DNA from 3 places in the Telluria sp. ZB2R32 genome. Region 3 is predicted to be linked to each of the others. Evidence: predicted binding sites of a transcription regulator. Region 3 holds the regulator's gene; each other region holds the start of a gene.
The links. Region 3 encodes HrcA, which represses chaperone genes, less so after heat shock. Its sites were predicted from a motif close to TTAGCACTCNNNNNNNNNGAGTGCTAA; they were not measured.
Positions count from the first base shown of each region.

Region 1: groES (co-chaperone GroES) is a predicted target of HrcA. The motif match lies at 5,422-5,448, and genes of this name have one in related genera.
Region 2: rpoH (RNA polymerase sigma factor RpoH) is a predicted target of HrcA. The motif match lies at 3,818-3,844, and genes of this name have one in related genera.

Region 1 covers NZ_JCASIG010000002.1:288,858-299,207, forward strand. Annotated here, with positions in the region: gene AC56LG_RS06315 (LysR family transcriptional regulator) at 1-132, shown strand, start outside; gene lgt (prolipoprotein diacylglyceryl transferase) at 135-962, shown strand; gene AC56LG_RS06325 (sulfite exporter TauE/SafE family protein) at 1,123-1,923, opposite strand; gene AC56LG_RS06330 (GAF domain-containing protein) at 2,075-2,554, opposite strand; gene AC56LG_RS06335 (rhodanese-like domain-containing protein) at 2,640-2,978, opposite strand; gene AC56LG_RS06340 (hypothetical protein) at 2,990-3,388, opposite strand; gene AC56LG_RS06345 (autorepressor SdpR family transcription factor) at 3,385-3,699, opposite strand; gene AC56LG_RS06350 (EVE domain-containing protein) at 3,768-4,235, opposite strand; RNA gene ssrS (6S RNA) at 4,321-4,502, opposite strand; gene AC56LG_RS06360 (cell division protein ZapA) at 4,549-4,860, opposite strand; gene AC56LG_RS06365 (hypothetical protein) at 4,857-5,114, opposite strand; gene groES (co-chaperone GroES) at 5,537-5,827, shown strand; gene groL (chaperonin GroEL) at 5,873-7,519, shown strand; gene AC56LG_RS06380 (hypothetical protein) at 7,614-8,033, shown strand; gene AC56LG_RS06385 (NAD(P)-dependent alcohol dehydrogenase) at 8,186-9,283, shown strand; gene AC56LG_RS06390 (methyl-accepting chemotaxis protein) at 9,290-10,350, opposite strand, start outside.
Region 2 covers NZ_JCASIG010000001.1:868,561-878,910, reverse strand. Annotated here, with positions in the region: gene AC56LG_RS03765 (polysaccharide deacetylase family protein) at 1-2,469, shown strand, start outside; gene rpoH (RNA polymerase sigma factor RpoH) at 2,791-3,684, opposite strand; gene ftsX (permease-like cell division protein FtsX) at 4,202-5,122, opposite strand; gene AC56LG_RS03750 (cell division ATP-binding protein FtsE) at 5,119-5,799, opposite strand; gene ftsY (signal recognition particle-docking protein FtsY) at 5,813-6,895, opposite strand; gene AC56LG_RS03740 (hypothetical protein) at 7,171-7,314, shown strand; gene AC56LG_RS03735 (DUF4261 domain-containing protein) at 7,318-8,079, opposite strand; gene AC56LG_RS03730 (thiamine pyrophosphate-binding protein) at 8,439-10,139, opposite strand; RNA gene rnpB (RNase P RNA component class A) at 10,282-10,350, shown strand, end outside.
Region 3 covers NZ_JCASIG010000002.1:887,359-897,708, reverse strand. Annotated here, with positions in the region: gene AC56LG_RS09020 (hypothetical protein) at 1-168, opposite strand, end outside; gene AC56LG_RS09015 (hypothetical protein) at 187-780, opposite strand; gene AC56LG_RS09010 (HAD family hydrolase) at 1,049-1,765, shown strand; gene hrcA (heat-inducible transcriptional repressor HrcA) at 1,830-2,861, shown strand; gene fur (ferric iron uptake transcriptional regulator) at 2,919-3,353, opposite strand; gene AC56LG_RS08995 (outer membrane protein assembly factor BamE) at 3,432-4,079, shown strand; gene dapB (4-hydroxy-tetrahydrodipicolinate reductase) at 4,087-4,908, shown strand; gene AC56LG_RS08985 (barstar family protein) at 4,913-5,239, shown strand; gene AC56LG_RS08980 (hypothetical protein) at 5,262-5,477, shown strand; gene leuS (leucine--tRNA ligase) at 5,632-8,277, shown strand; gene AC56LG_RS08970 (LPS-assembly lipoprotein LptE) at 8,281-8,796, shown strand; gene holA (DNA polymerase III subunit delta) at 8,813-9,826, shown strand; gene AC56LG_RS08960 (glutamate-5-semialdehyde dehydrogenase) at 10,052-10,350, shown strand, end outside.

The sequences.
Region 1 (10,350 bases), 600 kb from region 3:
CTGATGCGCCCCGGCGTAGAATACCGGGCGCTTGCCGGCCCCACGCCCCTGGTCGAGCTCGGCCTGGCCTGGCGCCGCGACGATGCCTCGCCGGTACTGCGGGGCTTTTTGGAATTACTGAGGAAAACATAATTATGCTGGTACACCCGAATCCGGACCCCGTCGCCTTTTCGATCGGCCCGGTGGACATCCACTGGTATGGCCTGATGTACGTGGTCGCGTTCGGCCTGTTCCTGCTGCTCGGGCGCGTGCGCATCCGCCAGCCGCACATCGCCGCGCAGGGCTGGAAGGCCGAAGACCTGGACGACATGCTGTTCTACGGCATGCTGGGCGTGGTGATCGGCGGCCGCCTGGGCGAAGTGCTGTTCTACCAGCCGGCGCACTTCCTGGCCAATCCGCTCGACATCTTCAAGGTCTGGCAGGGCGGCATGTCTTTCCACGGCGGTTTTATTGGCGTGCTGGTCGCGATGGCGCTGTGGGCGAGGAAAGCCAAGCGCAACCTGCTCGACGTGTACGACTTCATCGCTCCGATGGTCCCGCTCGGCTACGCCGCCGGCCGCCTCGGCAATTTCATCAACCACGAACTGCCGGGCCGCCTGGCGGACCCGAGCCTGCCGTGGGCCATGCTCTGGCCCAATCCCAACGGCGTCAGCTTCCTCGACACCCCGCGCCACCCGTCGCCGCTGTACCAGATGCTGATCGACGGCATCCTGGTGTTCATCATCCTGTGGCCGTTCGCACGCAAGGCCCGCCCGCGCCTGGCGGTGGGCGCGATGTTCACCCTGCTGTATGGCTGCGCGCGTTTCTTCACCGAATACTTCCGCGTGCCGGATTGGGAAACGACGGTGGCCGGCATGCCGATCACGTCGGGGCAGGTGTTGTCGCTGCCGATGATCGTGGCGGCGCTGATCATGCTGGGCTGGGCGTATTCGAAGGATGGCAAATCGCCGGTGCGGGCGTAGGGCAGTCGGCTCTACCCCGCCGCGTGATCGATACGCGCCGCGTACGCCGCCCACGCGTAACGCATGCATCGTGCCTGCAGGGCCCCGGGCCGTTCATGCGTAACGCGTGGGCGGCGTTACGGCCGCGCGTCCATCACGCGGCCGGGTATAGCCGGCCACCCTACATCGCCTTCCAGAACATGTACGCGGCGAGCGTATAGAGAATCACCGCAAACACCTTCTGCAGCTGGCGCACCGGCATCCGGTGCGCGGTGCGCGCGCCGAGCGGGGCCATCATGACGCTGGCCACCACGATGATCGCCAGCGCGGGCAGGTAAATAAAACCGAGCGAGTAGTCCGGCAAGCCCGGTTCGCCCCAGCCATAAAATACATTCGCCAGCGTGCCGGCCAGCGCGATCGGAAAGCCGAGCGCGGCGCTGGTGGCAACCGCATTATGGATGCGCACGCCGCACCAGGTCATGAAGGGCACGGAAATGAAACCGCCGCCCGCCCCGACCAGGCCCGCCAGCACGCCGATCAAACCGCCGGCAGCGAACATGCCGCCGCTGCCGGGCAGGTCGCGCGCCGCCGCCGGCTTCTTGTTGACCAGCATTTGCGTGGCCGAAAAGGCGACGAAGATGCCGAAGAACCAGGCCAGCGTCGACGTATTCATCTGCTTGCCGATCCAGGGCCCGATGACCGAACCGACCACGATACCCGGCGCCAGCAATGCCACGATGCGCCAGGCCACCGCGCCATGCTTGTGGTGCGCGCGCACCGAGGACAGCGAGGTGAACATGATGGTCGCCAGCGAGGTGGCGATCGCCATGTGCACCACCAACGCCTCGGGCACGCCGCGCGCCGTCAGGATCATGGTAATAAACGGCACCAGGATCATGCCGCCGCCGATGCCGAGCAGGCCGGCGGCAAAACCGCCAAAGGCGCCCATCGCCAGCAGGGCCAGGATCAGGAGCGGGTCCATCAGCGCGGCCCTCTACTGGTGTGCGTCAGCGGGCCACGGCGGTGCAGGCCGGAGAAAAGGTATCGATGCATGTTGTGCTTTGAAGTGGGAAATGGAACGCAGGAACGATTGTAACGGCTGCGCCGCCCTCCCACCGGACGCGTAGCGATGCTCAGCGAACAGCCGGCCCGTGCGGGTCGAGCTGCTTCGAGATCAGCTCGGCAAACAGCCGCATGGTGGTCGTGGTGGTCTTGTTGCTCAATGCTGCAGGGGCCGGATCGATCCCGCAGAGCGTACCGAAATAGGCGCCCGCGGGACGAAACAGCGGTATCGAGAAATAGCTCTGGAATCCATACATGAGCGGCGTGGGGTGGTCCTTGTACTGCGCGCTGTCGTCGACGCAATCGATGACGATCGCCAGGCCCGTATCGCGCACGTCTTCACACAGCGTCGTCGTCACGTCGAGGGGATCGCCCGGCTTCAGGCCGAAGTCGAGGCGATCGAGTACGGCGCAGGCGGTCCACTCGGTGGCAGTGACGTGGGCAACACAGATGAATCCGAGCCCGGTCAGGTCGGCCAGGGTCTGCAGGATATCGGGTACGGCACGGATGGCCTGGACCTCTTCGACACAGGGCGGTATTGCAATTGCCAACTCTTGACTCCGAATCAGGTTATGGAACGCAAATCCTACCATCTTCGGCGCATTGTGTTGCCAATCCCTCCCCTCCCTGCATACGTCAACTGCCGCTGTCGGTCGCCAATCCCGCGCTCATCCAGCCCGTAATTCCCGCCGACATGACCCGCACATCGGTATAGCCGAGCTTTTCCACACGCCGCGCCGCGTTCGGCGCCTTGCGGCACAGCGGGTTCGAACAATAGAAAACCAGCGGCGTGGTGCGCTCGGCCGGCAGCGCGGCGGCGTCGAAGTCGGGCGCGAGGTTGCGCGCGCCCGGCACCCGTGCCTGCAGCCAGGCCTGGCGCGCATTCAGGTCGAACACGGCGATTCCGTCTTTCCCCAGGCGCCCCTGCAACTCGCGCGGCGTAATCGACTTCAGTCCCATCAGCATGGCAAACATGTGGGTTCTCCTCAGCCGCGTGCCGCAGTGCGGCCGATGCCGAAGCAGCGCAGCAGCGCCGCCGCCAGTGCCACGGCGAGCACGACGCCGCCGACCAGGTGCATGCTGGCCAGCGGCGCCAGCAGCATGGCGAGGATGTAGCCGAGTCCGCCCAGCACCAGGCTCCAGCCGGCAAAGCGGCGCGCCGCCTGTTCGGCCGCGGGCGAGCACTGCAGGCGCGCGATGTCGGTGAGCGACTTTGGAATCACGTTCGCGTAGAACAGGACGATGCAACCGAGCAGCGCGCCGGTAAAGCGCTGCGCCCATTCGGGCGACAGGTATTCCGGTGCGGCCCATTTCAGGGCGGCGGACGTGCCAACAATCAACACCGCGGCAAACAGCGCGCGGCCCAGCGGGAAAGCTCGGTTCATGACTTCTCCTGGTGCGATTTGACTTCGGAATGGCCGTCTTGCGGCCGGGTGACCTGCAATCCAAACGTTTGTGCAAAAGCGAGCAGCGCCTCTTCCAGAACCGACAACTTGAGGTGGTAAGTCACATTCCTCCCCTGCTTGTCGGCCTCGATCAGGTCTGCATTGACGAGCACGGCGAAGTGGGCCGACATGGTGGGCTTGGAGACGTCGAACATGTCGGCAAGCTCCCCCGCGCCGATGGGTCCGCCCCGCAATAATTGCAGGACTTTGCGGCGGGTCGGATCGGACAAGGCTTTGAATACAGTGCTCATGCGATCGATTATTAGCTAATCATCTAAATATCACAAGCACTTTTGCAGTTCCGATAAAAAATACCCGATCAGGATGTATTGCGGATAAATGCGACGATGGTATTCCACTGCGCACTAGTGACCGGCGAAATGGAAAGGCGGCTGCCTTTTTGCAGCAAGACCATGTCTTCGAGTGCCGTCATCGATCGCATGGCGGCCAACGGCAAATAACGTCCCTTTTCCCTGGCGCGCACGTCCACCGATATCCAGCGCGGTTGCCCGGGCGTGGCTTTCGGGTCGAAATAGCTGCCGGCGCCATCGAATTGGCTGGCGTCCGGATAAGGACCGCTCGCGACTTCGGCGATGCCGGCGACACCGGGAACGGTGCAACTGGAGTGATAAAACAGGATGCCGTCGCCGATCTGCATGGCGTCGCGCATGAAGTTGCGCGCCTGGTAGTTGCGCACGCCGAACCAGGCGACCGTCTGCGCGGGCGCCGCGAGAACGTCGTCGAAACTGACTTCATCGGGTTCGGATTTCATCAACCAGTAGCGCATCGCGCAAAACTCCTTTGTGCATCTCAAACCTAAACGGGCATAAAAAAACGGCTGCGTGCACATGCCCGCAACCGCTTTTATGGAATATAGCCCCGCCTGTGCCGTTTTTTGCCGGCATCCCGAACCTGATGGCTCAAGGTGGTCACAGTCAGTTCAATTTCGGGTTCGTCGAACTAGCGACGCTCACGCCCATCAAACACTATCCCGCAACCTATGCATGTAAATGGTTCAAGGAATATATGGCAATCTCGAACACCGCAGGGTGCCTCGCAGTTTACTCGCTTGAACCGTCATGTCAAACGAATTTGGCCGCTCACGGCAAATTTTCTTGCTGTGCCAGGGCCTGGTCGAGGACGCTGTGCATCGCTTCCAGTTTTTGTTTCACTTCGAGCATCGTCATGTCCGACAGCGGACCTTGCGGCGACTTTACCGACAGGAATTCGGCGGCCACGCTGAGCGCGGCCATGACGGCGATGCGGTCGTTGCCCTTGACTTTGCCGGAGTCGCGCAGCGCGGTCATCTTGCCGTCGAGATAGCGCACGGCGTCGCGCAGCGTCGCCTGCTCGCCCTCCTTGCAGGCCAGGCGGTAGGGCTGGCCCATGATCGTCACATCCAGGTAAATCATCGGGCGGCCTCGGGTTCGATGGGTACGGCGTCGTTCGCTTCATCCGCTTCAGCGTCGGATTCGGGCGCGGGCAATTGCTCGATGACTGCTTCGACCTTGTGCTGGACTTCGACAAGGCGTTCGACGAGCGCCATGTTGACCTCGTTGAGCACCAGGTTCGTCTGGCGCAGGTGCGCATTTTCGCTGCGCAGCGACCCGACCAGCTCGGCGAGCCGCTCGATTTTGTCGGATAAGTCTTGGAATTCGGAAATCATTCGGTACTATAGGTTGGATAAGGTTTGACAGTCAACAGGATAGCGTGTTTGGCAAGATGGCGTTCCAGAGGGCGTGCGGGGGCGCTCCAGCACCCTCCTCCACCGTTTCAAACAGTCCTTTGATCTTGCTCAATTACCTCCCAACAGTGCGTCAAGCCCTGTCCATTCAATGCTAGTCTCTCCGCTTTGTGCCTGCGCAAAGACTAGCGGAGCACATCACCCTGCTTGCATACGTTGAGCACGATCAAACCGACGCAGTTTATTTTGCAACATGGCCGCTTGAAATACCCTGATGTCGTCCCTATAATTAGCACTCGTTAGTTGAGAGTGCTAACAACTCTTTCAAAGCCGCAGCGCATACCGCGAGGCGGATATCGAAGCAAACAAACGCTAGTCCAAACCACTGAATAAAGGAGTTTTGCATGAACCTTCGCCCACTGCACGATCGCGTTATCGTGAAGCGTCTCGACCAGGAAACCAAGACTGCCTCCGGCCTGATCATCCCTGATGCAGCTGCCGAGAAGCCAGACCAGGGCGAGATCCTCGCCGTCGGCAACGGCAAAGTCCAGGAAAACGGTCAAGTCCGTGCACTGGAAGTCCAGGTCGGCGACCGCGTCCTGTTCGGCAAGTACTCGGGCCAGTCGGTCAAAGTCGACGGCCAGGAACTGCTGGTGATGCGTGAAGAAGACATCATGGCCGTGCTGGTCAAGTAATCCTCCTCCCTCAGAACATCTCACGACATAACGGAGAAACAAAAAATGGCAGCTAAAGAAGTAATTTTCGGCGACGCAGCGCGCGCCAAGATGGTTGAAGGCGTCAACATCCTCGCCAATGCAGTCAAGGTCACCCTGGGTCCTAAAGGCCGCAACGTCGTGCTGGACCGCGCCTTCGGCGCTCCGACCGTCACCAAGGACGGCGTCTCGGTCGCGAAAGAGATCGAACTCAAAGACAAGCTCATGAACATGGGCGCGCAGATGGTCAAGGAAGTCGCTTCGAAGACCAGCGACAACGCCGGCGACGGCACCACCACCGCGACCGTGCTGGCACAAGCCATCGTGCGCGAAGGCATGAAGTTCGTTGCCGCCGGCATGAACCCGATGGACCTGAAGCGCGGCATCGACAAGGCAGTCGCTGCCACCGTCGAAGAGCTGGCGAAGATCGCCCGTCCATGCACCACTACCAAGGAAATCGCCCAGGTCGGCGCGATCTCGGCCAACTCGGACTACTCGATCGGCGAGCGCATCGCTGAAGCGATGGAAAAAGTCGGCAAGGAAGGCGTCATCACCGTCGAAGACGGCAAGTCGCTGAACGACGAACTCGACATCGTCGAGGGCATGCAGTTCGACCGCGGCTACCTGTCGCCGTACTTCATCAACAACCCGGACAAGCAAGTCGCCATCCACGACCAGCCGTTCGTCCTGCTGTGCGACAAGAAGATCTCGAACATCCGTGACCTGCTGCCGGTACTGGAGCAAGTAGCGAAAGCCGGCCGTCCGCTGGTGATCATCGCCGAAGACATCGAAGGCGAAGCGCTGGCGACCCTGGTCGTCAACAACATCCGCGGCATCCTGAAGACCGTTGCCGTGAAAGCCCCAGGCTTCGGCGACCGTCGCAAGGCCATGTTGGAAGACATCGCTGTCCTGACCGGCGGCCAGGTCATCGCCGAAGAAGTCGGCCTGACCCTGGAAAAAGTCACCCTGGCAGAGCTGGGCCAGGCCAAGCGCGTCGAAGTCGGCAAGGAAAACACCATCATCATCGACGGCGCCGGCGCTGCCGAATCGATCGAAGCGCGCGTCAAGCAAGTGCGTATCCAGATCGAAGAAGCGACCTCGGACTACGACCGCGAAAAGCTGCAAGAGCGCGTGGCCAAGCTGGCCGGCGGCGTTGCCGTGATCAAGGTTGGCGCTGCCACCGAAGTCGAAATGAAGGAAAAGAAAGCACGCGTGGAAGACGCGCTGCACGCGACCCGCGCAGCCGTCGAAGAAGGCATCGTGCCAGGCGGCGGCGTCGCCCTGCTGCGTGCCCGCGCCAACCTGCAAGTCACCGGCGACAATCCTGACCAGGAAGCCGGCATCAAGATCGTCCTGCGCGCAATGGAAGAGCCGCTGCGCATGATCGTCCAGAACGCCGGTGAAGAAGCATCGGTCGTCGTCTCGGGCGTGCTGGCCGGCCAGGGCAACTACGGCTACAACGCCGCCAACGGCACCTATGGCGACATGGTCGAAATGGGCGTGCTGGACCCAGCCAAGGTCACCCGCTCGGCCCTGCAGAACGCAGCGTCGATCGCCGGCCTGATGCTGACCACCGACTGCATGGTCTCGGAAGTTGCCGAAGACAAGCCAGCCGGCGGCATGGGCGGCATGGGTGGTATGGGCGGCATGGGCGGTATGGACGGCATGATGTAATTTGCCGTCGCGCCGGTTCGCCGGCGTCCTGACGCACTTGATAAAAGCCCGCACGGTTCGCGCCTTGCGGGCTTTTTACTTTTGGGAGAAGACGATGGCTGTTGTGAATGCAGAAGATCTGGAAGACGCGGTGTTGATGGTGTCGGAGCCGGATACCGGCGCAGAGGCCTGGGTATCACTCGATACCGGCGAAGTACACGTACGGTGGGAGATGGGGGGCGAGGAACTGCCATCTTTGCCCGAGGATATCGATACCTCGGAGCGCTACGTTGAGGTGCCCGATATGCGCACGCTCGACCTCGGAATCCAGCTGGTGTTCGATTTCGCCGACGCGGCGATGCCGGACGATGTCGCGAACGTCCGCCAGATATTCAAGCGTGCCGGTGCTTACGGACGTTTCAGCAAGCTGATCGAGGAGCACGGGCTGACCGACCGCTGGCATGATTTCCGCGAGGCGCAGACGCGCGCGGCGCTGGCGGGATGGTGCGAGGAAAACGGTTTACAGCTGGGCTAACGGGTCATTTAACCCCGGCGGGCATGCCCGCCGTGCGAACAGCCGCGCTCCACGCACGTCAAATACACCCCGCCTGCGCCCTGAGCGCGTGAACTAACAGACGCGGCTGCATCATCGGCCTATCGTCCCCGCTCCCAACCAAGGAGCGAATAATGATCAACGTCACCGGCTATGCGGCGAAGCACTCCTTCAGCCGCCTGAAACCCTACGAATTCGAGCGCGAGGAAGCGGGCGCGCACGAGGTCGAAATCGACGTGCTGTATTGCGGCGTCTGCCATTCGGACATCCACCAGGTGAAAAACGAATGGTCGAACACGGTCTATCCCTGCGTGCCGGGCCACGAAATCGTCGGCCGCGTGACCAGGGTCGGGCCGGCGGTCACGCGCCATGCGGTCGGAGACCTGGTCGGCGTCGGCTGCATGGTCGACAGCTGCGGCCAGTGCGACGCCTGCCGATGCGGCGACCAGAATTATTGCGGCAGCCCGAACAGCTGGCTGGCGACCTACAACGGCCCGATGGTGCCGAAGGCGAAAGCCGGCGAGAACATCTACGGCAAGGACAACACCTTCGGCGGCTATTCGAACCTGCTGGTGGTGAAGGAAGACTTCGTCCTGAAGATCCCGGCCGCCTTGAAACCGGAAGTGGCGGCGCCGATCCTGTGCGCCGGCGTCACCACCTATGCGCCGATGAAGCACTGGGGCGTCAAGGCGGGCGACAAGGTCGGCGTGATCGGCATGGGCGGCCTGGGCCACATGGCGGCCAAGATCGCCAAGGCGATGGGCGCCGAGGTGACGCTGTTCACCACCACCAGGGAGAAGATCGAGGAAGCGCAAAAGCTCGGCTTCAAGGCAGTGCTGGAGAAGGATAGCAAGGCACTCGAGGAGCTGGCGACCAGCTTCGACTTCATCCTCTCGACCGTCCCCGAGAAGCACGACCTGAATCCTTTTGTGGAACTGCTCAAGCGCGACAGCGTGCTGTGCGTGGTCGGCGCGCTGGAACCGCTGGCGCCGCTGGATAACATGTCAATGGCGCAGATGCGGCGTTCGGTGGCCGGCTCCCTGATCGGCAACCTGGCCGAGACCCAGGAAGTGCTCGACTTCTGCGCCGAGCACGGCATCGGCCCGGAAATCGAGATGATCCGCATCCAGGACGTCAACGATGCCTACAAAAAGGTCGAAAAGGGCGACGTGCGCTTCCGCTACGTGATCGACATGGCCTCGCTGAAGGAAGAGATCGCGCACGAGCGGTAAGGCAGCTTACGCCAGGCGCGCACGCAGCGCGGCTGGCCGCGCCACCGGCTTGTCGAGACGCGCCGGCGCCGGTTGCTCCGCGTCGGCCAGCTTGAACACGCTGACCGCCTGCAGCAACTGGCCGGCCTGCTCGTGCATGGCGTTCGACGCGGCCGCCGCCTCTTCCACCAGGGCGGCGTTCTGCTGCGTCACCTGGTCCATCTGGTTGATCGCTGCGTTGATCTGGCCGATGCCGGCGCTCTGCTCGTCGGTCGCGGCCGTGATCTCGCCGATGATGTCGGTCACGCGCCGCACGCTGCCGACGATCTCGCTCATCGTCGCGCCGGCCTGGTCGACCAGCCTGGCGCCCTGGTCCACTTCCGTCACCGAATCGCCGATCAGCACCTTGATTTCCCTGGCCGCCGCCGCGGAACGGTGCGCCAGGTTGCGCACTTCGGTTGCCACCACCGCGAAGCCGCGTCCCTGCTCGCCGGCGCGCGCCGCTTCCACCGCCGCGTTCAGGGCAAGGATGTTGGTCTGGAAGGCGATGCCGTCGATCACGCCGATGATGTCGGCGATCTTCTTCGAGGACGCGTTGATCGATGCCATGGTCTGCACCACCTGCGCCACCACCGCGCCGCCGCGGCCGGCCACTTCGCTGGCCGAGGTGGCGAGCACGCTGGCCTGGCGCGCGTTGCCGGCGTTCCGGGTCACGGTCGAGGTCAACTCTTCCATCGAGCTGGCCGTCTCTTCCAGCGAACCGGCCTGCTGCTCGGTGCGGTTTGATAAGTCGAGGTTGCCCGCCGCGATCTGCGACGACGCGGTGGCGATCGCATGCGCGCCGTTGCGGATGCCGCCAACCAGGCCGAGCAATTTATCGTTCATGTCGGCCAGCGCATCCTGCAGCGCGCCGATTTCATCCTTCGCCGTGGCCTGGCGGCGCGAACCGAGGTCGCCGGCCGCCACACGCCGCGCCAGCGCCACCGCAGCCTGCACCGGCCGCGTGATCGAGCGCGTCAGCCACCATGCGCACAGGGCGCCAAAGGCGACGCTGAGGACGCCGAGCAGGACCACCGTGCGGCGACTCT
Region 2 (10,350 bases), on a different contig from region 3:
GATGAAGGGTCGCTGTCGAACGACGCCAGGGAGCAGGCCAACCGCGTCGGCCAGCAGCTGTTCCATGAAAACCAGGAGCGTATCGCCCGTCTCGACGGCGCGCTGGCGCGGCTGCTGGCCTCAGGCAGTCCCGCGCGTTTCGAGGCGATCGGCGGCGTGCTCGATTACGTCGAATCGGGCGCGGGCCTGTACGATGCCGACCGCCTGGCCTTCCGCGAAGTGATGCAGTCGCTGCTGGGGCAGATCGCGCAAGACTCCTCGCTGCCGGCCATCAAACTGCACAAGCGCGTGTCGGAAGACCTCGATGCCCTGGCCGAGATCGAGCGCAATTACGAAAAGGAGATCCGCGCCGTGTTCGGGCGGTTCGAGTCGCGCGCGATCACGCTCAAGCGCGAGAAGTGGGACAGTTACGTCGCCTACCTGAAAACGCTGTACCAGCGCGAGGGCATCCTGAAGGATTACGGCGTGGTGCTGCCGTACCCGTCGAAACCGGAACCGCAGGAACCTGCGCAAGCCGGCCGCGAAGAAGCGGAAATCTTCGGCCGCGCGCTGCCGAAAAAGACCATCGTGCTGACCTTCGACGACGGCCCGCACCGCCGCTACAGCGAGGAGATCGCCGCCATCCTCAAGCAGTACAACGCGCCGGCCATCTTCTTCAGCGTCGGCCGCAACATCGGTTCGCTCGATGCCCAGGGCAAGACCACCTTGAATGGCGGCGCCCAGGTCAGCCGGCGCCTGAAGCAGGCCGGCTACGTGCTGGCCAACCACAGCTTTTCGCACGCCCAGCTGTCGAAGCAGACCGGGGAGGGGCTGAAGGCCGAGATCCTGCATACCGACGCGCTGCTGAAAGCGGTCGATCCGGAGCGCTCGGCGCTGTTCCGCTTCCCCTACGGCGCGCGCAACAAGGAGGGCATGCAGGCGCTCGACAACGCGCATTTAAAGTCGGTCATGTGGAACATCGATTCGCTGGACTGGGCCGATCCGGTGCCGTCGTCGATCGCCGACCGCGTGCTGCGCACCGTCGACAAGGAAGGGCGCGGCATCATCCTGTTCCACGACATCCACGAGCGCACCGTCAAGGCGCTGCCCGCGATCCTCGACCGTTTGACGGCCGAGGGCTACCAGTTTGCCGGCTGGGATGGGCACACCTTCACCGTGGCGGGCCAGGCCGCGCCGGCAGCGGTGCCGCGCGCGGCGGCCACCGGCTACGCCAATTCGTGGGCGATCGTGGTCGGCATCGACAAGTACCAGAAATGGCCGCAGCTGCAGTACGCCGTGCGCGACGCCGAGGGTGTTGGGCAGATGCTGGTGCAGAAGTTCGGCTTCGCGCCCGAGCGCGTGCTCACCCTGAAGAACGAGCAGGCCACGCGCACCGGCATCCTCGCCGCCTTCCACGACCGCCTGGCGCACGGCAGGCTGCAGCCGAACGACCGCATCTTCGTGTTCTTCGCCGGCCACGGCGCCACGCGCAAGCTCAGTTCGGGGCGCGACCTGGGCTACATCGTCCCGGTCGACGCCGACCCGGACAAGCTGGCGACCGATGCGATCCCGATGACCGAGATCCAGAACATCGCCGAGAGCCTGCCGGCCAAGCACGCGCTGTTCGTGATGGACGCGTGCTACAGCGGCCTCGGGCTGACGCGCGGCGGCGCCAACGGCGCATTCCTGCGCGATAACGCGCGCCGCCTGGGGAGACAAATGCTGACCGCCGGCGGTACCGACCAGCTGGTGTCGGACGGCGGCCCGAACGGCCATTCGGTGTTCACCTGGACCCTGCTGCAGGCGCTTGGCGGCAAGGGCGATCTGAACGGCGACGGCCTGATCACGGGCACCGAACTGGCCGCGTACATCGCACCGGCGGTGTCGAGCGTGTCGCAGCAGACGCCGGCCTTTGGCAGCCTGCCCGGTTCCGAGGGCGGCGAATTCGTGTTCGAGCTGCCGGAAGAAAGCGAATTCCTGAATACCGCGACCACCCAGCTGTCGAACGAGGCGATCGCGCTGAACACCAGGCTCGATGCGCAGGCGTCGACCGCGGCGGCCAGCGTCGTGGTCAAGGATTTGCAGGGCGGCGAAACGCGCATCACCGCGCCGGCCGCGCTGCCGGTGTCGGAGCGCCAGAAGGCGCAGCGGGCGAACGACCAGGGGCTGCTGCTGTACAAGGAAAAGCAGTACGCGCAGGCGGAGGCGCAGTTCACCGAGGCCTTGAAATTGCGGCCGAACTTCGCACTGGCGGCCAACAACCTGGGCTTCGTTTTCTACAAGCAGGAGAAGTATGCGGAAGCGGCCAGGTGGTTCGAGAATGCGGTCAAGATGGACCCGTCGCGGGCGATTGCGTACATGAACCTGGGCGACGCGTATTTCAGGGCAGGGGACAAGGCCAAGGCGCGCGCGGCCTATAAAACCTACCTCGAGCTGACGCCGAACGGGTCGGGGGCGGGGTATGCCAGGCAGCAGATGGAGAAGACTTAAGGCTGGCCGGCGTACGTGATGATCGAGCGCCGTAGGCGGGCATGCCTGCCCTACGTTACGGATGCCCGCCTTTACCGGTCGCTACCACGCGGCCCGAGAGCATGACCGTTGGTTGCGAGATCGACGGCAAGCGATGATCGAGCGCCGTAGGCGGGCATGCCTGCCCTACATTACGCAAAGGCCAACGATATGGGTCACCGTAGGGCGGGCATGCCCGCCTTCACCCGTCGCTACCACGCGGCGCGGCATCACTGCAACGCAACGCGAATAAAAAAGCGGCCCTCGCGGGGCCGCCGTGTCTTGCTGGAGTGACTGACTGGCTTACACGTAGGCCGCCAGCGCACCTTTCATCTTCTTCAATGCTGCCGACTCGATCTGGCGAATCCGCTCGGCCGACACGCCGAACTCTTCGGCCAGCGTGTGCAGCGTGGCGCCGGAGCCGTCGTCGTTCGCCAGCCAGCGCGCTTCGACGATGCGGCGCGAGCGTGGGTCGAGTTTACCGAGCGCCGTTTCCAGGCCCTCGGACTGCAGGCGCGTGACCTGCTCGGCTTCGAGCACGCGGGTCGGCTCCTGCTGGTCCGACGACAGGTAGGCGATCGGCGAGAACTTGTCGTCTTCGTCGTCGGTCGGCGCTTCCAGGGCGATGTCGCGGCCCGAGAGGCGGGTTTCCATCTCGATCACTTCCTCGCGCTTGACGTCGAGCAGCTTGGCCAGGTCGTCGACCTGGGTCGGGGTCATCGCATCCAGGCCCACCTTGTTGCTGCGCAGGTTGAAGAACAGCTTGCGCTGGGCCTTGGTCGTGGCGACCTTGACCAGGCGCCAGTTCTTGAGGATGTACTCATGCATCTCGGCCTTGATCCAGTGCATGGCGTACGACACCAGGCGCACGCCTTGGTTCGGGTCGAAACGCTTCACGGCTTTCATCAGGCCGATATTGCCTTCCTGGATCAGGTCGGCGTGCGGCAAACCATACCCGAGGTAGCCGCGCGCGATCGACACCACCAGGCGCAGGTGCGACAGCACCAGCTTTTGCGCGGCGTCGAGATCGTTCGCATCCCGCAACCGCTTAGCCAGCGAGACCTCTTCCTCGTGGGTCAGCATCGGCAGGCGGTTGACGGCGGAAATATACGCGTCGATGTTACCGAGATTGCCAGTGAAACCGAGGTTCAGGGCACGATTGCTGGTCGGAACCAATGCGGATTGTGCGGACATCATATTTTTCCCCGTAAATAATCTTTGCTGCATCGTCTACGCCGCCGGGACATCCCGGATGCGGACTGTACACGTGTTACAGATTGTGTACAGAATGCGTTTTCAGACCTTGTATACCTTCGCTTGAGAACATATATTAGCACTCCCCATGTAGGAGTGCTAGCGACCTGCCAAAAACGGCCGGGCGTTTAAGGTTCGTCAAAGTATTTCTTGAAAGAATCGAAAAATCGCTAATTTACTGTAGAGCAGAAACTTGTAAAACTGTTGAGATTGATCAAATGCGCTGGGCTTGCGTGAGCGGTCAGGGCTCAGGTTACGGGCAGCGGATAGCCCGTTTCTGTTAGTTGGCGCACGAAAGAAGGCGATCGGCGGCCAAATGCGCCGCTGTCTGGCGTAGCGGCGGCATGCATGCCTACAAGCGGGGACGTGCGATATTGCATAAAGCCACAATATGGCCTCGAAACAAAAACGGGTGAGACGGCCTGCGCCGTATCACCCGTCGTGACGAAGAGAGAACCCCTCAGCGCATGCGCGCCAGGTGCCGTTGCACCGACAGCAAGGCGCCGATCAAGCCCAGGCCGGCGCTGATGGCCAGCAAGCCTGCCACTTCCAGCACGCCCAGCGGCGCCAATTGAAACTCCGACGCGTACAGCCGCGCGAACTCGGCAATCGCCGCATTCAGCGGGTTCAGCGCCAGCATCACCGCACCCAGGGCCACCACGCCGGCACACAGGCCGAGCAGGGCGCCCGTGTAATAGAAGGGGCGGTGGATGAAATTGTCGGTCGCGCCCAGCAGCTTGGAGACGGCGATTTCCTCGCGCTGGGTCAGCACCTGCAGGCGGATCGTGTTGAACACCACCGCGATCACGACCACGCCCAGCGTAATCGCCAACAGCAGCAGGGCCAGGCGCAGGATGCCGAGCAGGGCGGCCAGGCGCTTGACCCAGGCCGAATCGACCTGCACCGTGTCGACCTGGGGCAGGGCGCCCATCTGCTCGACGATGTTGTCGATGCGGGCGGCGTCGCGCGCGCTGGAAAAGCCGTCCAGCTTCATCACATAGCTGTCCGGCAGCGGATTGACGCCCAGCGTGTCGAGCGCGGCGGACAGGCCGCTGCGCTCTTTCAGGTCGTCGAGCGCCTGCTCGCGCGGCACGAAGTTGATTTGCGCATGGCTGCCCTGCAGGATCTGGCGCAGCTGCGGCTCCAGCGCCAGCGCTTCCTCGCGCGGCGCATCGGGCCGCATGAACAGGCTCACTTCCGGATCGACCGAGAGCTGCTCCGACATCGGACGCACGTTGTCGAGCAGGGTGATGCCGGCGAACGGCAGCGCCAGCGCCACCGCGACCACCAGCACGTTGAACAGGAAACTGCCCGGCGCCTTGCGCAGGGTCGTCAGCGCCGAGCCGAGCGCGAAGCGGTGCTCGCGGAACCACGGGCTCATGCCGCACCTCCACGGTTGGCAGCCACATGCGGCACCAGCTGGCCGTGTTCGAGCCGGATCACGCGTGCCGCGCCGTCGAGCACCTGCTCGTCGTGGGTCGAGATCAGGCAGGTCACGCCGACCGAATGAAAGGCGCGCAGGGCGTCGAGCACCTTGTCGGCCGCCACCCGGTCCAGGTTCGCGGTCGGCTCGTCGGCCAGGATGATCTGCGGCCGGTTGACGATGGCGCGCGCGATCGCCACGCGCTGCTGCTCGCCGCCGGACAGTTCGAGCGGATGCGCCTTGGCCCGCTCCAGCAGGCCGACCTTGTCGAGTGCGGCGCGTGCGCGCTGCTCGGCGCCGGCTTTCGGCGCGCCCGACACCAGCAGCGGCAGCATCGTATTGGCCAGGATGTTGCGGTCGTTGAGCAGGCGCTGGTGCTGGAAGATCAGGCCCAGTTTGCGGCGCAGGAAGGGGATGCCGGCCTTGGTCAGCTGGCCGATGTCCTGGCCGAACACGATCACGCGCCCGCTGCTCGGGCGCTCGATGGCGGCGATCATTTTCATCAGCGTCGACTTGCCGGCGCCGGACGGGCCGGCCAGGTAGACCAGCTCGCCCTTGTTGATGTTGAGGGAAACTTCACGCAGGGCAGTAGCCTCTACGGAATATTTTTTCGAGACAGAGTGGAATTCGATCATCGGCGCTTGTCTCTCAACCCAGCAGTGCTTCGACGAATTCTTCGGCATCGAACGGCTGCAGGTCGTCCAGCTTTTCGCCGACGCCGATGAAGTACACCGGCACCGGACGCGTACGCGCGATCGCGGCCAGCACGCCGCCTTTCGCCGTGCCGTCGAGCTTGGTGATCACGAGGCCGGTCAGCTGCAGCGCGTCGTCGAAGGCTTTTACCTGTGCCAGCGCGTTCTGGCCGGTGTTGCCGTCGATGACGAGCAGGACTTCGTGCGGCGCGCCCTCCATCCCCTTGCCGATCACGCGCTTGATCTTTTTCAGCTCTTCCATCAGGTGCAGCTGGGTCGGCAGGCGGCCGGCGGTATCGACCATGACGACGTCGACGCCGCGCGCCTTGCCCGACTGCACCGCGTCAAAAGCGACCGCGGCCGGGTCGCCCGAGGCTTGCGAGATGACGGTGACGTTGTTGCGCTGACCCCAGACCATCAATTGTTCGCGCGCGGCGGCGCGGAAGGTATCGCCGGCGGCCAGCAACACCGATTGATCCGAGCGCTGCATGTGCTTGGCGAGCTTGCCGATGGTGGTGGTCTTGCCGGCGCCGTTGACGCCGGCGATCATCATCACCAGCGGCTCGTGGCGGCCCAGTTCGAGCGGCTTTTGCAGCGGCGCCAGCATCTCGACCATCAGGGTTTTCAGCGCGGCTTTCACGGCGGCGGCGTCGAGCAGCTTGTCTTCCTTGACCTTGCGGCGCAGGCTGTCGAGCAGGAACTGGGTCGCGTCCATGCCGGCGTCCGACATCAGCAGGGCCGCTTCGAGTTCCTCGTACAGGTCTTCGTCGATGCGGGCGCCGACGAACAGCAGCGACAGGTTGCTCGAGGTTTTCGACAGGCCGGCCTTCAGGCGCGACATCCAGGATTTTTTCTTTTCCGCTTCGCTGACCGGGCGCTCGGCGGTCTCTTCGATGAAGAGGTCGGCTTCGGGAAGCGATGGCGGAACAGGGGTGGGTGCAGGCGACGGAATGGTTACGGGCGCGGCTGGCGCAGGCACGGCATCGCTTGGTGCCGGCGTTTCAGGGGCGGCTTTTTTTCTTTTGAAGAAACTAAACATGGGTTGAATGGTGGCGGGTGCTGCATGCACATGCCGGAAATGGAGCACCGGCACGATGAAAAGGGTCGCGCGTATTCTACCAGAGGGACGTACTGACGAATCGGCAACGAACGGGATCATGCAGGGATGCTGACGGCGTGCGCAAACGCGACAGTTCCGCTGCCGGGCACGCATGTCGTCCAACGGCCTGGAGCGCGCCAAGCGTGCGCACTGGCAGGCGTGCAGGCGCCGCTCTACAGTAAAACATCCGTCGGCCCACACAGAAAGGAGTTGCCATGAAACTGCTGCGCCAAGCCATCGTCTGGGCTTTTATCGCGCTGGTCGCGCTATTCTTCACGCATCCGACGGAGCAGCAGAGCGTTTTCGATGGACCTGTCCCGCTGCCGGCCGGACTGGAGCCACTGTTGCCGGCGCCCTGAGTTCTATTGACGATTGCGCGTCCACCAGTTGCCCTTCTTTTCCGCGGCCACCGGCGTCAGGCGCCAGGCGCCGTAGGGATTGTTGAACAGCGAGCCCGGCCCGTAGTCGAGCGCCGCGGTCCGTTCGACCCGGTACACCGGCTTGCCCGCGCTGACCGAAAACGTATGGCCGTCCTCGAACCGGGGCGCATGTTCGAGCAGGTAGCGCGTGAAAAAGCGCAGCATGTCGGCCGCTTCGGTCTTGTTGTCGGCGCTGGTGATCGCCTCGGGCAGGCCGAAGTTGTGCATGCCGCAGGAATACACGTCGGCGCCGGCCACGTAGACCACCAGTGCCCGGTGTACGGTCAAGGCCTCGAGCTGTTCGCTCATGTCGATCCAGTAGGCCGGCGCATGGGCGATCCCCGTGCTGTCGACTTTCACGCCCAGGCCGCCGGCATCGATGATGGCCGCGCCGGCGCGCATCATCGCATCGGCCGCTTCACGCGAACCGCCCGGCGCCACCAGGTAGGCGACCGTGCGGTGCATGTCGATGTCGGCCATCGCTTCGGTCCTGGCCCAATGCGGGCCGGCCTTGGCGAAATCGGCCGCCAGTGCAGGATCGGCGCGCTGCAACGCGAGTTCGCAGCTGAAACCGGTCTCGGTATCGCGCAGTACTTTTCCTTCAAGGAGATAACCGGTGCCGCTGGCGATGATTTCGTCGGCCAGGGCGCTGCTGCTGTCCCATGGGCCGGGAATGCACAAGACCACTTCTGGGGTGTTGCTCACGTGCTGTCTCTCCTTTTATTCTGCTTCCGCGCTTCTGGGGAAGCGCATGCCTGCCTGCGGACCGACGTGGCCCGCTGTCGAGCAGCATAGCCCGTTTGGCGCAAAGTTGCGTTTGGCAATCGGAGCAGGGGTGTGGAGGTATGCCGGCCGGGTAGGAGGTCCAGGCCGTGATGGTGGCGTTGCCAGGACTTGCAGGGTGGTCGGCTCCACCTCACGCGTGATTGACACGCGGCCTGAACGCCGCCCACGCGTAACGCATGCATGGTGCCTGCAGGGCCGCGGGCCGTTCATACGTAACGGGTGGGCGGCTTTACCGTTGCAGGCTGTTCATCCGGGCGGGTGGAGCCGACCACCCTACATCAGCCCGCCTTGGCCGCCTGCGCCGCCTGGCGCATGGCATCCAGGGTCGCATTCGGCGTGATCAGGTTACCGTCGTAGCGCAGTTCGATCAGCGCCGGCAACCCCTTGCCGTTGGCATGTTCCAGCGCCCGCGCCAGCGCCGGCGCGAAGTCGGCCGTGCGTTCGACGATTTCGCCATGCCCGCCATAGGCGTGCGCCAGCGCCGCGAAGTCAGGGTTGTGCAGGGTGGTGCCCGACACGCGGCCCGGATAGGTCTTTTCCTGGTGCATGCGGATGGTGCCGAACATGCTGTTGTTGAAGACGATGATGATGACGCCGGCGCCGTACTGCACCGCGGTGGCCAGTTCCTGGCCGGTCATCATGAATTCGCCGTCGCCGGCAAAGGTGACGACCGTGCGCCGCGGGTCGACGATCTTGGCCGCCACGCCGGCCGGCACGGCGTAGCCCATGGCGCCATTGGTCGGCGCCAGTTGCGTGCGCATGCCGCCGTAGCGGTAGAAGCGGTGCGCCCAGGACGCGTAGTTGCCGGCGCCATTGGTGACGATGGTATCGTGCGGCAGGGTGGCCATCATGTCCTGCACCACTTGCCACAGGTCGAGCGGGGCAGTGCCGTCCTTGAAGATCGGCGGCTGCTCTTGGTACGCGGCCAGTTCGGCACGGGCTTCGGCCACCGTGTGGCGCCAGGCGCCCGCGTCGACCGGTTCCATCGCTGCCAGCATGCTTGTCACCTGCGGCGCGCCGCTGGCGATCATCAGGTCGGCCTGGTAGACGCTGCCCAGTTCTTCGGGATCGTTGTGGATGTGGACCAGGCGCTGGGTCGGAACGGGAGACGCGAGCAGGGTGTAGCCGCCGGTGGTCATCTCTCCCAGGCGCGGGCCGATGGCGATGATCAGGTCCGCCTCCTTCACGCGCGCGGCCAGCTTCGGGTTGATGCCGATGCCGACGTCGCCGATGTAGTGCGGGTGCGCGTTGTCGAGCAGGTCCTGGAAGCGGAAGGTGCAGGCCACCGGCAGCGCGTTGGCTTCGGCAAAGGCTTGCAGGTCGGCGCAGGCTTGCGCGTTCCAGGTGCCGCCGCCCAGCAGCACGATCGGGCGCCGGCTTTCCGCCAGCATGGCGCGCAAGGTGTCGATCTGGGCGCGCGAAGGCGCGGCCTGCACCGGCTGGTAGCGACGCGTGTCCGCCACCCGCGCGGTCTCGACCAGCATGTCTTCCGGCAGCGCCAGCACCACCGGACCGGGACGGCCGCTGGTCGCGATCTGGAACGCGCGCGCGATGTATTCGGGGATGCGGTCGGCGCGGTCGATCTGCGCCACCCATTTCGCCATTTGCCCGTACATGCGGCGGTAGTCGATTTCCTGGAAGGCTTCGCGGTCGATGAAGTCGTTGCCGACCTGGCCGATGAACAGGATCATCGGCGTGGAGTCCTGGTAGGCCGTGTGCACGCCGATCGAGGCATTGGTGGCGCCCGGACCGCGCGTGACGAAACAGATGCCGGGCTTGCCGGTCATCTTGCCGTAAGCCTCGGCCATGAAGGCGGCGCCCCCTTCCTGGCGGTTGATGACGAAGCGGATCTGCGAGTCGTGGAGCGCGTCGAGCACGTCGAGATAGCTTTCGCCGGGCACGCCGAAGGCGGTATCGACGCCGTGGACGTGCAGTGCATCGACCAGGATCTGGCCGCCGGTGCGGGAAGGGTGCGTCATGTGTCGGTCATCCTTGTTGGTTCCCCGGCCGCGCCGGGCATCGTGGCATTCTATGCAATCGATGCGCGCCGGGCTTTTCAAATGGCGACACCGATTTTCAGAAATGGCGGCGCGTATGTGCATCGGTTACAATGCACCCCGTGAAGCAGGCCAGACAGCCGCTGGCTGGTGCCGCAAGGTACCGGCGGGAGGAAGGTCCGGACTCCACAGA
Region 3 (10,350 bases):
GCGTTGCGGCTGGATAGCGACTTCCATCCCGTTGGTGACGAGGACCAGCGTGCCCTCCTGCAGGTTGGTGACGGTGCCGCCGACCGTATGGCCCGACTTGCCGCCGCCGCAGGCGGCGAGGCCGGCGGCCAGGGTCAGCGCGCACAGCGCCAGGATCGATTTCTTCAAATTAGTCTCCACGAATTATTAAGCGCAACGCACGATGACGTTGCCGATGTCGCTCGCGCCCATCGTGCCGGTTGCGTTCTCGACCGTGCATTGGCGGCCGGCCGGCTGCTTCAGGATGGTCACGCCGTACGGCAGGTCTTCGGTCACCGGGGCCATGCGGAAGGCTTGCGGATCGGTGCTCGTCGGCACGATCTCCTGGCGGTCGGTGCCGTTCACGAGGACCAGGCCGGTTGCGCCGTTCAGGCCGATGATGTTGCCGGTCAGCGCATGGGTGCGGATCTGGCAAATCACGCGCACGCTGGTGATGGTAAAGACCGCCCGGCCCGAACCGCCGCTGACGACGCAGTTTTCGATGCCGTCGACGTTGGGCGGGACGGCCTTGACCTTGACGTCGTAGCCGGCGTCGGTTTCGACACGGGTGTTGAAAAAGAACTCGGCGGCGCCCGCCGGCACGGCGAGGTCGTCGCCGCCGTTATTGGTCAGCACCAGGCCTGCCTTGGTCACGCCGAAAACCGTGCCGCCGACGTACACATCACCGTCGCCGCCGCCGCAGGCGGACAGGCTGAGCGCGCATGCCAGCGCGATGCCGGCACGCAGGGGGGAACGAATCATAATTTCTCCAAAAAAGGGGAGGGGCAAGGCGCGCAATTGCACGGCGCCGGGCCGCATGGTGGAAGTTTGCCCATCATTTTAGAGCATTTGACAAGGCCCGCGCGCATTAGGCTTTGTATCGGGGTGTAACGGTGCGGTGGCACGCGCAGTGGCACGCGCGGCGCCACCATAACGCGGGCCGTTCCCGCTGGCGCCGTCCGTTTGCATTTCGCCGCTGGCCTCGCTATGCTTGGGTCACCCTGACGACCGCTTTCGACTAAGCCCCGGCATGAAGCCATCCCACCGCCGCCCCTGGCCCAAAGCCATCCTGTTCGACCTCGACGACACGCTGTGGCCGATCGCGCCCGTCATCGTGCAGGCCGAGCAGACCTTGTTCGCATGGCTGGCCAGCAACGCGCCGCGCGTGGCCGAACGCTTCAGCATCGACAGCCTGCGCCAGGCGCGCCTGGAGCTGCTGGCGCGCCGTCCCGAATTCCAGCTCGACCTCGGCGCCCTGCGCCGCGCCGGCCTGATCGCCGCCTTCGAACAGGCGGGGGAAAACGCGGACAAGGTCGAACTGGCCATGACCGAATTTTTCGCCGCGCGCAACGCCGTGATTCCCTACGACGACGTGTTGCCAGGCTTGCTTCGCTTGAAAGGGCGTGTCCTGGTCGGCTCGGTTACCAACGGCAATGCCGACCTGCAGACGATCGGACTGGCCCACCATTTCCACGCCTCGGTGGCGGCGCCCGGTTTCGGGCGCGCGAAACCCGATGCGGCGATCTTTCACGCCGCCTGCGCGGCGCTCGGCGTGGCGCCGCAAGAGGCGGTGCACGTCGGCGACGACTTGCTGCTCGACGTGCAGGGCGCCCAGCGCGCCGGCTTGCGCGCGGTCTGGATGAACCGCACCGCCAGCCGCCGGCACCTGGAAGAGGGCGTGCAGCCGGACGCCATCGTCGCCAGTTTCGATGAACTGCTCGATTGGCTCAAGCGCGAACACGCGTGAGTGCACAGCGCGCGCGTGAGCGTGCATAATAGCCGTGCAACCATTCTGCGCGCCACCACTCCCCATGCAACTTGAACCCCGAGCCCAAACCCTGCTGAAAGCCCTCGTCGAGCGTTACATTGCCGACGGCCAGCCGGTCGGGTCGCGTGCGCTTTCCAAAATTTCCGGCCTCGACCTGTCGCCGGCGACGATCCGCAACATCATGGCCGACCTCGAGGAAATGGGGTATGTCGCCAGCCCCCACACCTCGGCCGGCCGGGTGCCGACGCCGCGCGGCTACCGCCTGTTCGTCGACACGCTGCTGACGGTGCAGCACCTCGATGGCCAGCATGGCCAGCACGGCGTCGATGCCGAACGCATGCGGCTGTGCGCCCAGCAGCCGCAAAAACTCATCGCCAACGCGGCGCAGATGCTCTCTTCGCTGACGCAATTTGCCGGCGTCGTGCAAAGCCCGCGCCGTGAATCGGTGTTCCAGCAAATCGAATTCCTGCGCCTGTCCGAAAAGCGCATCCTGCTGGTGATCGTCGACCCGCGCGGCGACGTCCAGAACCGCCTGCTGCTCACCGAGGTCGATTACACGCCGACGCAACTGGTGCAGTCGGCAAATTACCTGAACCAGAATTTCGCCGGCCTCACCTTCGACGAAGTGCGCGCGCGCCTGACGGGGGAACTACGTCAGCTGCAAGAGAACATTGGCGGCCTGATGCAGACGGCGGTGGAAGCCGGCAGCGAGGCGATGGCAGAAGGCAGCGAAGAGATGGTCATTTCCGGCGAGCGCAATTTATTGTCGGTATCCGACCTGTCCTCGAACATGAGTTCGCTGCGCCAGATGTTCGAGATGTTCGAGCAAAAGACCGGCCTGATGCAATTGCTCGACGTTTCCAGCCGCGCCGGCGGCGTGCAGATTTTTATCGGCGGCGAATCGAACCTGGTGCCGATGGACGAGATGAGCGTGGTCACCGCGCCCTACGAGGTCAACGGCAAGATCGTCGGCACCCTCGGCGTCATCGGGCCGACGCGCATGGCGTATGAGCGGGTGATTCCGATTGTCGATATCACGGCGAAGTTGCTGTCGAATGCGTTGAGCAATTCGTAAGGTCACCAACAAAAAACGGCGCCATCGGCGCCGTCGTTCATTGCAGGCAAGTTACCATCACCCGCCATTCCGATGCGGACACGCCGGCTTGATGCAATGTCCGTAAATCGCCAGCGCGTGCTCGGCGATTTTAAAACCGCGCTCGACGGCGATCTTGTTCTGGCGCGATTCGATTTCTTCGTCGAAGAATTCCTCGACATGGCCGCAGTCGAGGCAGACCAGGTGGTCGTGGTGCGAACCGGCGTTCAGTTCGTAGATCGCCTTGCCGGTTTCGAAGTGGTTGCGGTTCAGCAGGCCGGCCTGTTCGAACTGGGTCAGCACGCGGTAGACCGTGGCCAGACCGACGTCCATGTTTTCGGCCAGCAGGATTTTATAGACGTCTTCCGCCGTCAGGTGCCGCACTTCGCTATTCTGGAAAATTTCCAGGATCTTCAGGCGTGGCAGGGTCGCCTTCAGGCCGCTCGCCTTCAGGTCGGTGGGACTGTTACTCATGTTTGTTACTCGTAGATGGGCGGAGTGCTTTATGATATAGCGTTTTGGAAGCTCCCGCTTAAACGTTTGAGGTTACTTATGCGTCACTTTGATGCCGTTGTCCATCGCGCAGTTCGTCTTTCCCGGGGCCGGGCCGCGCTCGCCGCGGGCCTTGCCTGCACGCTGGTGCTGTCCGGCTGCGCCTCGTGGCGCAACCAGACCAAGCCGGCCGCACCGGTGAACACGTCCGCAGCGGCGCTGCAAAGCGATGCCGGCCTGTCGGCCTCGCTGGCCAATGCCGGTGCGCAAACGACGCAAGGCACCAAGCTGCAGAAATTCCTGTGGATCTTCTCGCCTTACCGTCCGGACATCCAGCAAGGCAACTTTGTTTCGCAAGAAATGCTGAACCAGCTGAAAGTGGGTCAGACCCGCGAACAGGTGCGCTTCCTGCTCGGCACGCCGATGCTGACCGACATGTTCCACGCCGACCGCTGGGACTTTCCGTTTTATCTGGCGCGCGGCAATGGCGAACTGACCACCAGCCGCGTCAGCATTTTCTTCAAGGATGACGTGGTCGAGCGCTTCGAAGGCGGCAACCTGCCGACCGAGCGCGAATACATCGCCCGCATCGCCGGTCCGGCGCGTAACGTCGTCAAGGAAGCAAAGAAGGCCGAAGCCGCCGCCAGCGCGCGTCCGATCGAACCGGTCACGCCCGCCACGCCCGCCACTTCCACGAACACCCCGTAAAACTGTCATGACGCAACTGAAAATCGCGGTCGCCGGCGCCAGCGGGCGCATGGGCCGCATGCTGATCGAGGCGATCGCCGCAGCTCCCGACGCCGTCCTGGCCGGCGCCCTCGACGTCGCGGGTTCTCCCTTCATCGGCCACGACGCCGGCGCCTTTTCCGGCCAGCTGACCGGCATCACGATCGAATCGGACCTGGCGCGCGCACTGGCGAATGCCGACTGCCTGATCGATTTCACGCGCCCGGAAGGCACGCTCGCGCACCTGGCGTATTGCGCCGCCAACGGCAAAAAGATCGTGATCGGCACCACCGGTTTCGACGATGCCGGCAAGGCGGCGATCGCCGCCGCCGCCGAACAGATCGCCGTCGTCTTCGCGCCGAACATGAGCGTGGGCGTGAACGTGACTCTGAAATTGCTGGAGCTGGCCGCAAAAAGTTTTGCCGAAGGCTACGACATCGAGATCATCGAGGCACACCACCGCCACAAGGTCGATGCGCCGTCCGGCACCGCCCTCAAAATGGGCGAAGTCATCGCCGATGCGCTGGGACGCGACCTCAAGGACTGCGCCGTGTACGGCCGCGAAGGCGTCACCGGCGAGCGCGATCCGTCGACGATCGGCTTTGCCACCGTGCGCGGCGGCGATATCGTCGGCGACCACACGGTCCTGTTCGCCGGCACCGGCGAGCGCATCGAGATCACCCATAAATCGAGCAGCCGCGTGACCTACGCCCACGGCGCCCTGCGCGGCGCGCGTTTTATCGCCGGCAAGGCAAACGGCCTGTACGACATGCAGGACGTACTCGCATTGAACACCGGCGTGAAAGGATGATGTAATGGCAGTGGCAGAACTGAACGGCGCCGCAATCGTCAACGAAGCCAGTTTTCTGGCCGAGAGCCGCAGCGCTTTCGGCTTTCATACCGCTTCGGGCGACACCATCGATACCTGGGTCGATTGCCTGAGCTACCTGCGTGACGAAGAAAACATGACCAAGTTCCGGCTGCAACCGAACGAGGTGCTGGAAATCGTCATCACCGACAGCGCCGCCCTGCGCGCGCGCCTGCCCGACCTGGTCGACGAAATCGTGTTCTGCGTCGGCGGCATCAACGAGCGCTACGAAGACTACGGCGAAAAGCCGGCGCTGGAACTGGTGCTGCGCTAACCAAGCTTCGCCCGCAACGGCCATGACCGCCGCCGACCTCCTCGCGATTTCCCGCTACGTCATGCCCGCCTTGCCCTTGCACCCCGCAAAGCTCGGCTTCCTGTTCGGCACCCGCCACGGCGTCGACGAATTCTGCCGCGAGACGCACGCGCTCTGGCATCGGCATGTTTCAACCGTCAGCCCACCCTACGAGGTTGTGAAAAAATCGCCATGGCGGCGTTGCGCCGCCTTGCCCTGACGATTTTTTTCACAACCTCTACGGTCGGCGCCGCGGGCTGATGCCTATAAAACCGCCCCCATGCCGCTTCGCCGCAGTACAAGATGAACCAGTATAATGTTCTGCTAAAGCGTTCGCCGCTCCCACCCTTCCCACATTCCGTCCGCAGATCATCATGCAAGATAAATATAGTCCCGCCGAAGTAGAACAGGCCGCGCAGGCGTACTGGAAGTCGATCGATGCCTATAAAGCCGTCGAGAACGATCCACGTTTCCCGAAAGGTAAATACTACGCCTGCTCGATGCTGCCTTACCCGTCCGGCAAGCTGCACATGGGCCACGTGCGCAACTATACGATCAACGACGTGATGTACCGCTACCTGCGGATGAACGGCTACAACGTGCTGATGCCGATGGGCTGGGACGCCTTCGGCATGCCGGCCGAGAACGCGGCGATGGCCAATAACGTGCCGCCGGCCGAGTGGACCTATTCGAACATCGCCCACATGCGCGGGCAGATGGAATCGATGGGCCTGGCCATCGACTGGTCGCGCGAGATGACCGCCTGTAAACCCGAGTACTACAAGTGGAACCAATGGATGTTCCTCAAAATGCTCGAGAAGGGCATCATCTACCAGAAGACCGGCACCGTGAACTGGGACCCGGTCGACCAGACCGTGCTCGCCAACGAGCAGGTCGTCGACGGCAAGGGCTGGCGTTCGGGCGCGCCGATCGAGAAGCGCGAAATCCCGATGTACTACGTGCGCATCACCGACTACGCCGACGAGCTGCTCGACCACGTCGACAACAAGCTGCCGGGCTGGCCGGAGCGCGTGCGCACCATGCAGACCAACTGGATCGGCAAGTCGGTCGGCGTGCGCTTCGCCTTCCCGCACGTCGTCATGGACGATGCCGGTGAGCTGATCAACGACGGCAAACTGTACGTCTTCACCACCCGCGCCGACACCATCATGGGCGTGACCTTCTGCGCCGTGGCGCCGGAACACGCGCTGGCCCAGCACGCCGCCAGGGACAACCCTGAACTGGCGGCATTCATCGCCGAATGCAAGCTCGGTTCCGTCATCGAAGCCGACATGGCGACGATGGAGAAGAAGGGCATGCCGACCGGTTTGATGGTCACGCACCCGGTCACCGGCGAGCAGATCCCGGTCTGGGTCGGCAACTACGTCCTGATCACCTATGGCGACGGCGCCGTGATGGGCGTGCCGGGCCACGACGAGCGCGACTTCGAATTCGCCAAAAAATACGATTTACCGATCAAGCAGGTAGTCGCCGTCGAAGGCCAGGAATACTCTTTGGATGCCTGGCACGAGTGGTACGGCGACAAGGAAAACGGCCGCACCATCAACTCCGGCAAGTACGACGAGCTCGATTACACCGCGGCCGTGAACGCCGTGTCCGGCGACCTCGCCGCGCAAGACCTGGGCGACAAGAAGATCACCTTCCGCCTGCGCGACTGGGGCATCTCGCGCCAGCGCTACTGGGGCACGCCGATCCCGATGATCCACTGCGCCGAGTGCGGCGTGGTGCCGGTGCCGGAAGCCGACCTGCCGGTCGTGCTGCCCGAGCACCTGGTCCCGGACGGCACCGGCAATCCGCTCAACAAGGACGAAGCCTTCCTCAAGTGCGATTGCCCGAAATGCGGCAAGCCGGCGCGCCGCGAGACCGATACGATGGACACCTTCATCGATTCGTCCTGGTACTACATGCGCTATACCTCGCCGGGTTCGAACGACGCCATGGTCGACGCGCGCAACGATTACTGGATGCCGATGGACCAGTACATCGGCGGGATCGAACACGCCGTCATGCACCTGCTGTACGCGCGCTTCTGGACCAAGGTCATGCGCGACTTCGGCCTGGTGACATTCGACGAGCCTTTTGTGAACCTGCTGACGCAAGGCATGGTGCTGAACGAGACCTATTATCGCGACGACGCGTCCGGTAAAAAAACCTGGTTCAACCCGGCCGACGTCGAACTGACCTTCGACGACAAGGGCCGTCCGCAGAACGCCGTGCTGAAGGCCGACGGCCAGCCGGTCACGATCGGCGGCACCGAAAAGATGTCGAAGTCGAAGAACAACGGCATCGACCCGGCAGCGCAGATCGAACAATACGGCGCCGATACCGCGCGCCTGTTCACGATGTTCGCTTCGCCGCCGGAGCAGACCCTGGAGTGGTCGAACAGCGGCGTCGAAGGCGCGAGCCGCTTCCTGCGCCGTGTCTGGGCCTACGGCTATGCGCAACGCGAGCGCATCGCCGCTGCGCTGGCTGCGGGCGCATCGAAAGAGACCCTGGACGACGCCCAGAAAACCCTGCGCCGCGAAGTGCACAAGGTGCTGCAGCAGGCCGACTACGATCTGAAACGCATCCAGTACAACACGGTCGTTTCGGCCTGCATGAAGATGCTCAATACCCTGGAGTCGGCCAAGCTGGCGGACGGTGCTGCCTCGGATGCGGTCATCGCCGAAGGCTTCTCGATCTTCCTGCGCCTGCTGAACCCGGTCGCACCGCACATCACCCACGCGCTGTGGCAGGAGCTCGGCTATGGCGCAGTCCACGGCGACATCCTCAACGTGCAGTGGCCGGAAGTCGACCCGGCCGCGCTGGAGCAGGCCGAGATCGAGATGATGATCCAGGTGAACGGCAAGCTGCGCGGTTCGGTGAAAGTGCCGAAGGCGGCGGACAAGGCAGCGATCGAGGCGGCGGCGCTGGCGTCCGAAGCGGTGCAGAAATTCATCGAAGGCACGCCGAAGAAGGTCATCGTCGTGCCCGGCAAACTCGTCAACATCGTGGTGTAAGGCATGCGCGCTCATTCCCCATTCCTCGTGCGCGCCTGTGCGGCGCTGCTGCTGGTAACGACCCTGAGTGCCTGCGGCTTCCACCTGCGCGGGTCCGACGGCGCCTACAACATGCCGTTCTCGAGCATCCACCTGGCGTTTTCGGATGCCTCGCCGCTGGGTAATGAGCTCAAGCGCAACCTGCGCGCCGGCGACCGCGTCGTCATCGCCAGCACGCCACAGGAGGCGCAGGCGCGCTTCGAGGTGCTGTCGGAGGCGCGCAACAAGGCGGTGCTGTCGCTGAACAACCTCGGCCGCGTGCGCGAATACCTGCTCACCTACACGCTGGTATTCCAGGTGCGCGACGCCGCCGGCAATTTGCTGCTGGGACCGACCGAGATCACGCTGCGCCGCAACCTCACCTTCAGCGAAGAAGCCCTGCTGGCCAAGGAAGGCGAAGAAGCGCTGCTGTACCGCGACATGCAATCCGACCTGGTGCAGCAGATCATGCGCCGCCTGGCCGCATTGAAGCCGCAATGAGCGCAGCGAGACGGTAATGCAGTTACGGCCTGAAGCGCTCGAGCCCCATCTGGCAAAGGGGCTGGCGCCCTTGTACGTGATCACCAGCGACGAACACCTGCTGGCGCTGGAAGCGGCCGATAAAATCCGCCGCGCCGCGCGCGCGGCCGGCCACACCGAACGCGACGTGCTCACCGTCGAGCGCACCTTCAAATGGGGAGAGCTGCTGGCGGCGAACCAGGCCTTGTCGCTGTTCGGCGACAAGAAGCTGATCGAGCTGCGCATCCCGAGCGGCAAGCCCGGCAAGGATGGCAGCGCCGCGCTGCAAGCCTATGCCAAGGACCTCAGCCCCGATAATCTCACCCTGATCACGCTGCCGAAACTCGACTGGCAGACGGCCAAGGCGTCGTGGGTGGCGGCGCTGCAGCAGGCCGCGGTGTATATCGAGATCCCGAACGTGGAACGGGCGCAGCTGCCGGGCTGGATCGGCATGCGTTTGGGTGCGCAAGGGCAGAGCGCCGACCGCCCCGCGCTCGACTTCATTGCCGACCGGGTGGAAGGCAATTTGCTGGCCGCGCACCAGGAAATCCAAAAGCTGGGCTTGCTGCACGAGCCGGGCAAACTCAGTTTCGAGCAGGTGCAGGACGCCGTGCTGAACGTGGCGCGCTACGACGTCTTCAAATTGTCGGAAGCGATGCTGATGGGCGACCCGGCGCGCCTGGCGCGCATGCTCGAGGGGTTAAAAGGGGAGGGCGAGGCGCTGCCGCTGGTCTTGTGGGCCGTCTCCGAAGAAATCCGCACGCTGTTAAAATTGAAAGCCGGGATGGCGCAGGGACGGCCGCTCGGCGCGCTGCTGAAGGAATACCGCATTTGGGGTCCGCGCGAACGGATGATGGATCCGGCCCTGCGGCGCATTTCATTGCCGACGCTGGAAGCGGCGCTGCAGGAGGCGGCGCAGGTGGACAAGATGGTCAAGGGGTTACGGGCCAAGGCGTTCGCGGGGGATGCGTGGGATGCGATGTTGCAGCTGGCCTTGAAGGTGGCGCGCTAACTGGTCGTTGACCGGTGATGGTAAATATCGGTCGCGGGACCTGCGGGTGCGCCGCTATCGGTTCTCATCATCCGCGTGGGCACAAGTGCCCACCCTACGGGAGACGTCATCGATCCGCATGCATACACCCGTAAGGTGGGCGGATTTTCCGCCCACGCGTTCAACGCACGTCAGCACCTCGAAACAGCTCTGCACCCCGCGAATTAACGCTCACTGGAATCGATCATGGACATCACCGACTACATGCACACGCTGGGCCGCAACGCCCGCGCCGCCGCGCGGGCGATGGCGCGCGCCGACGGCGCCACGCGCAACCGCGCGCTGCTCTTGATTGCCGATGCGATCGAGCGCGACGCCGCGCAGCTGGCCGCCGCCAATGCGCTCGACCTCGACGCCGCGCGCAGCGCCGGCCTGGCGCCGGCGCTGCTCGACCGCCTGGCGCTGTCGCCGGCAGCGATCGCGACCATGGTCGAAGGCCTGCGCCAGATCGCCACCTTGCCCGATCCGATCGGCGAGATCTCGAA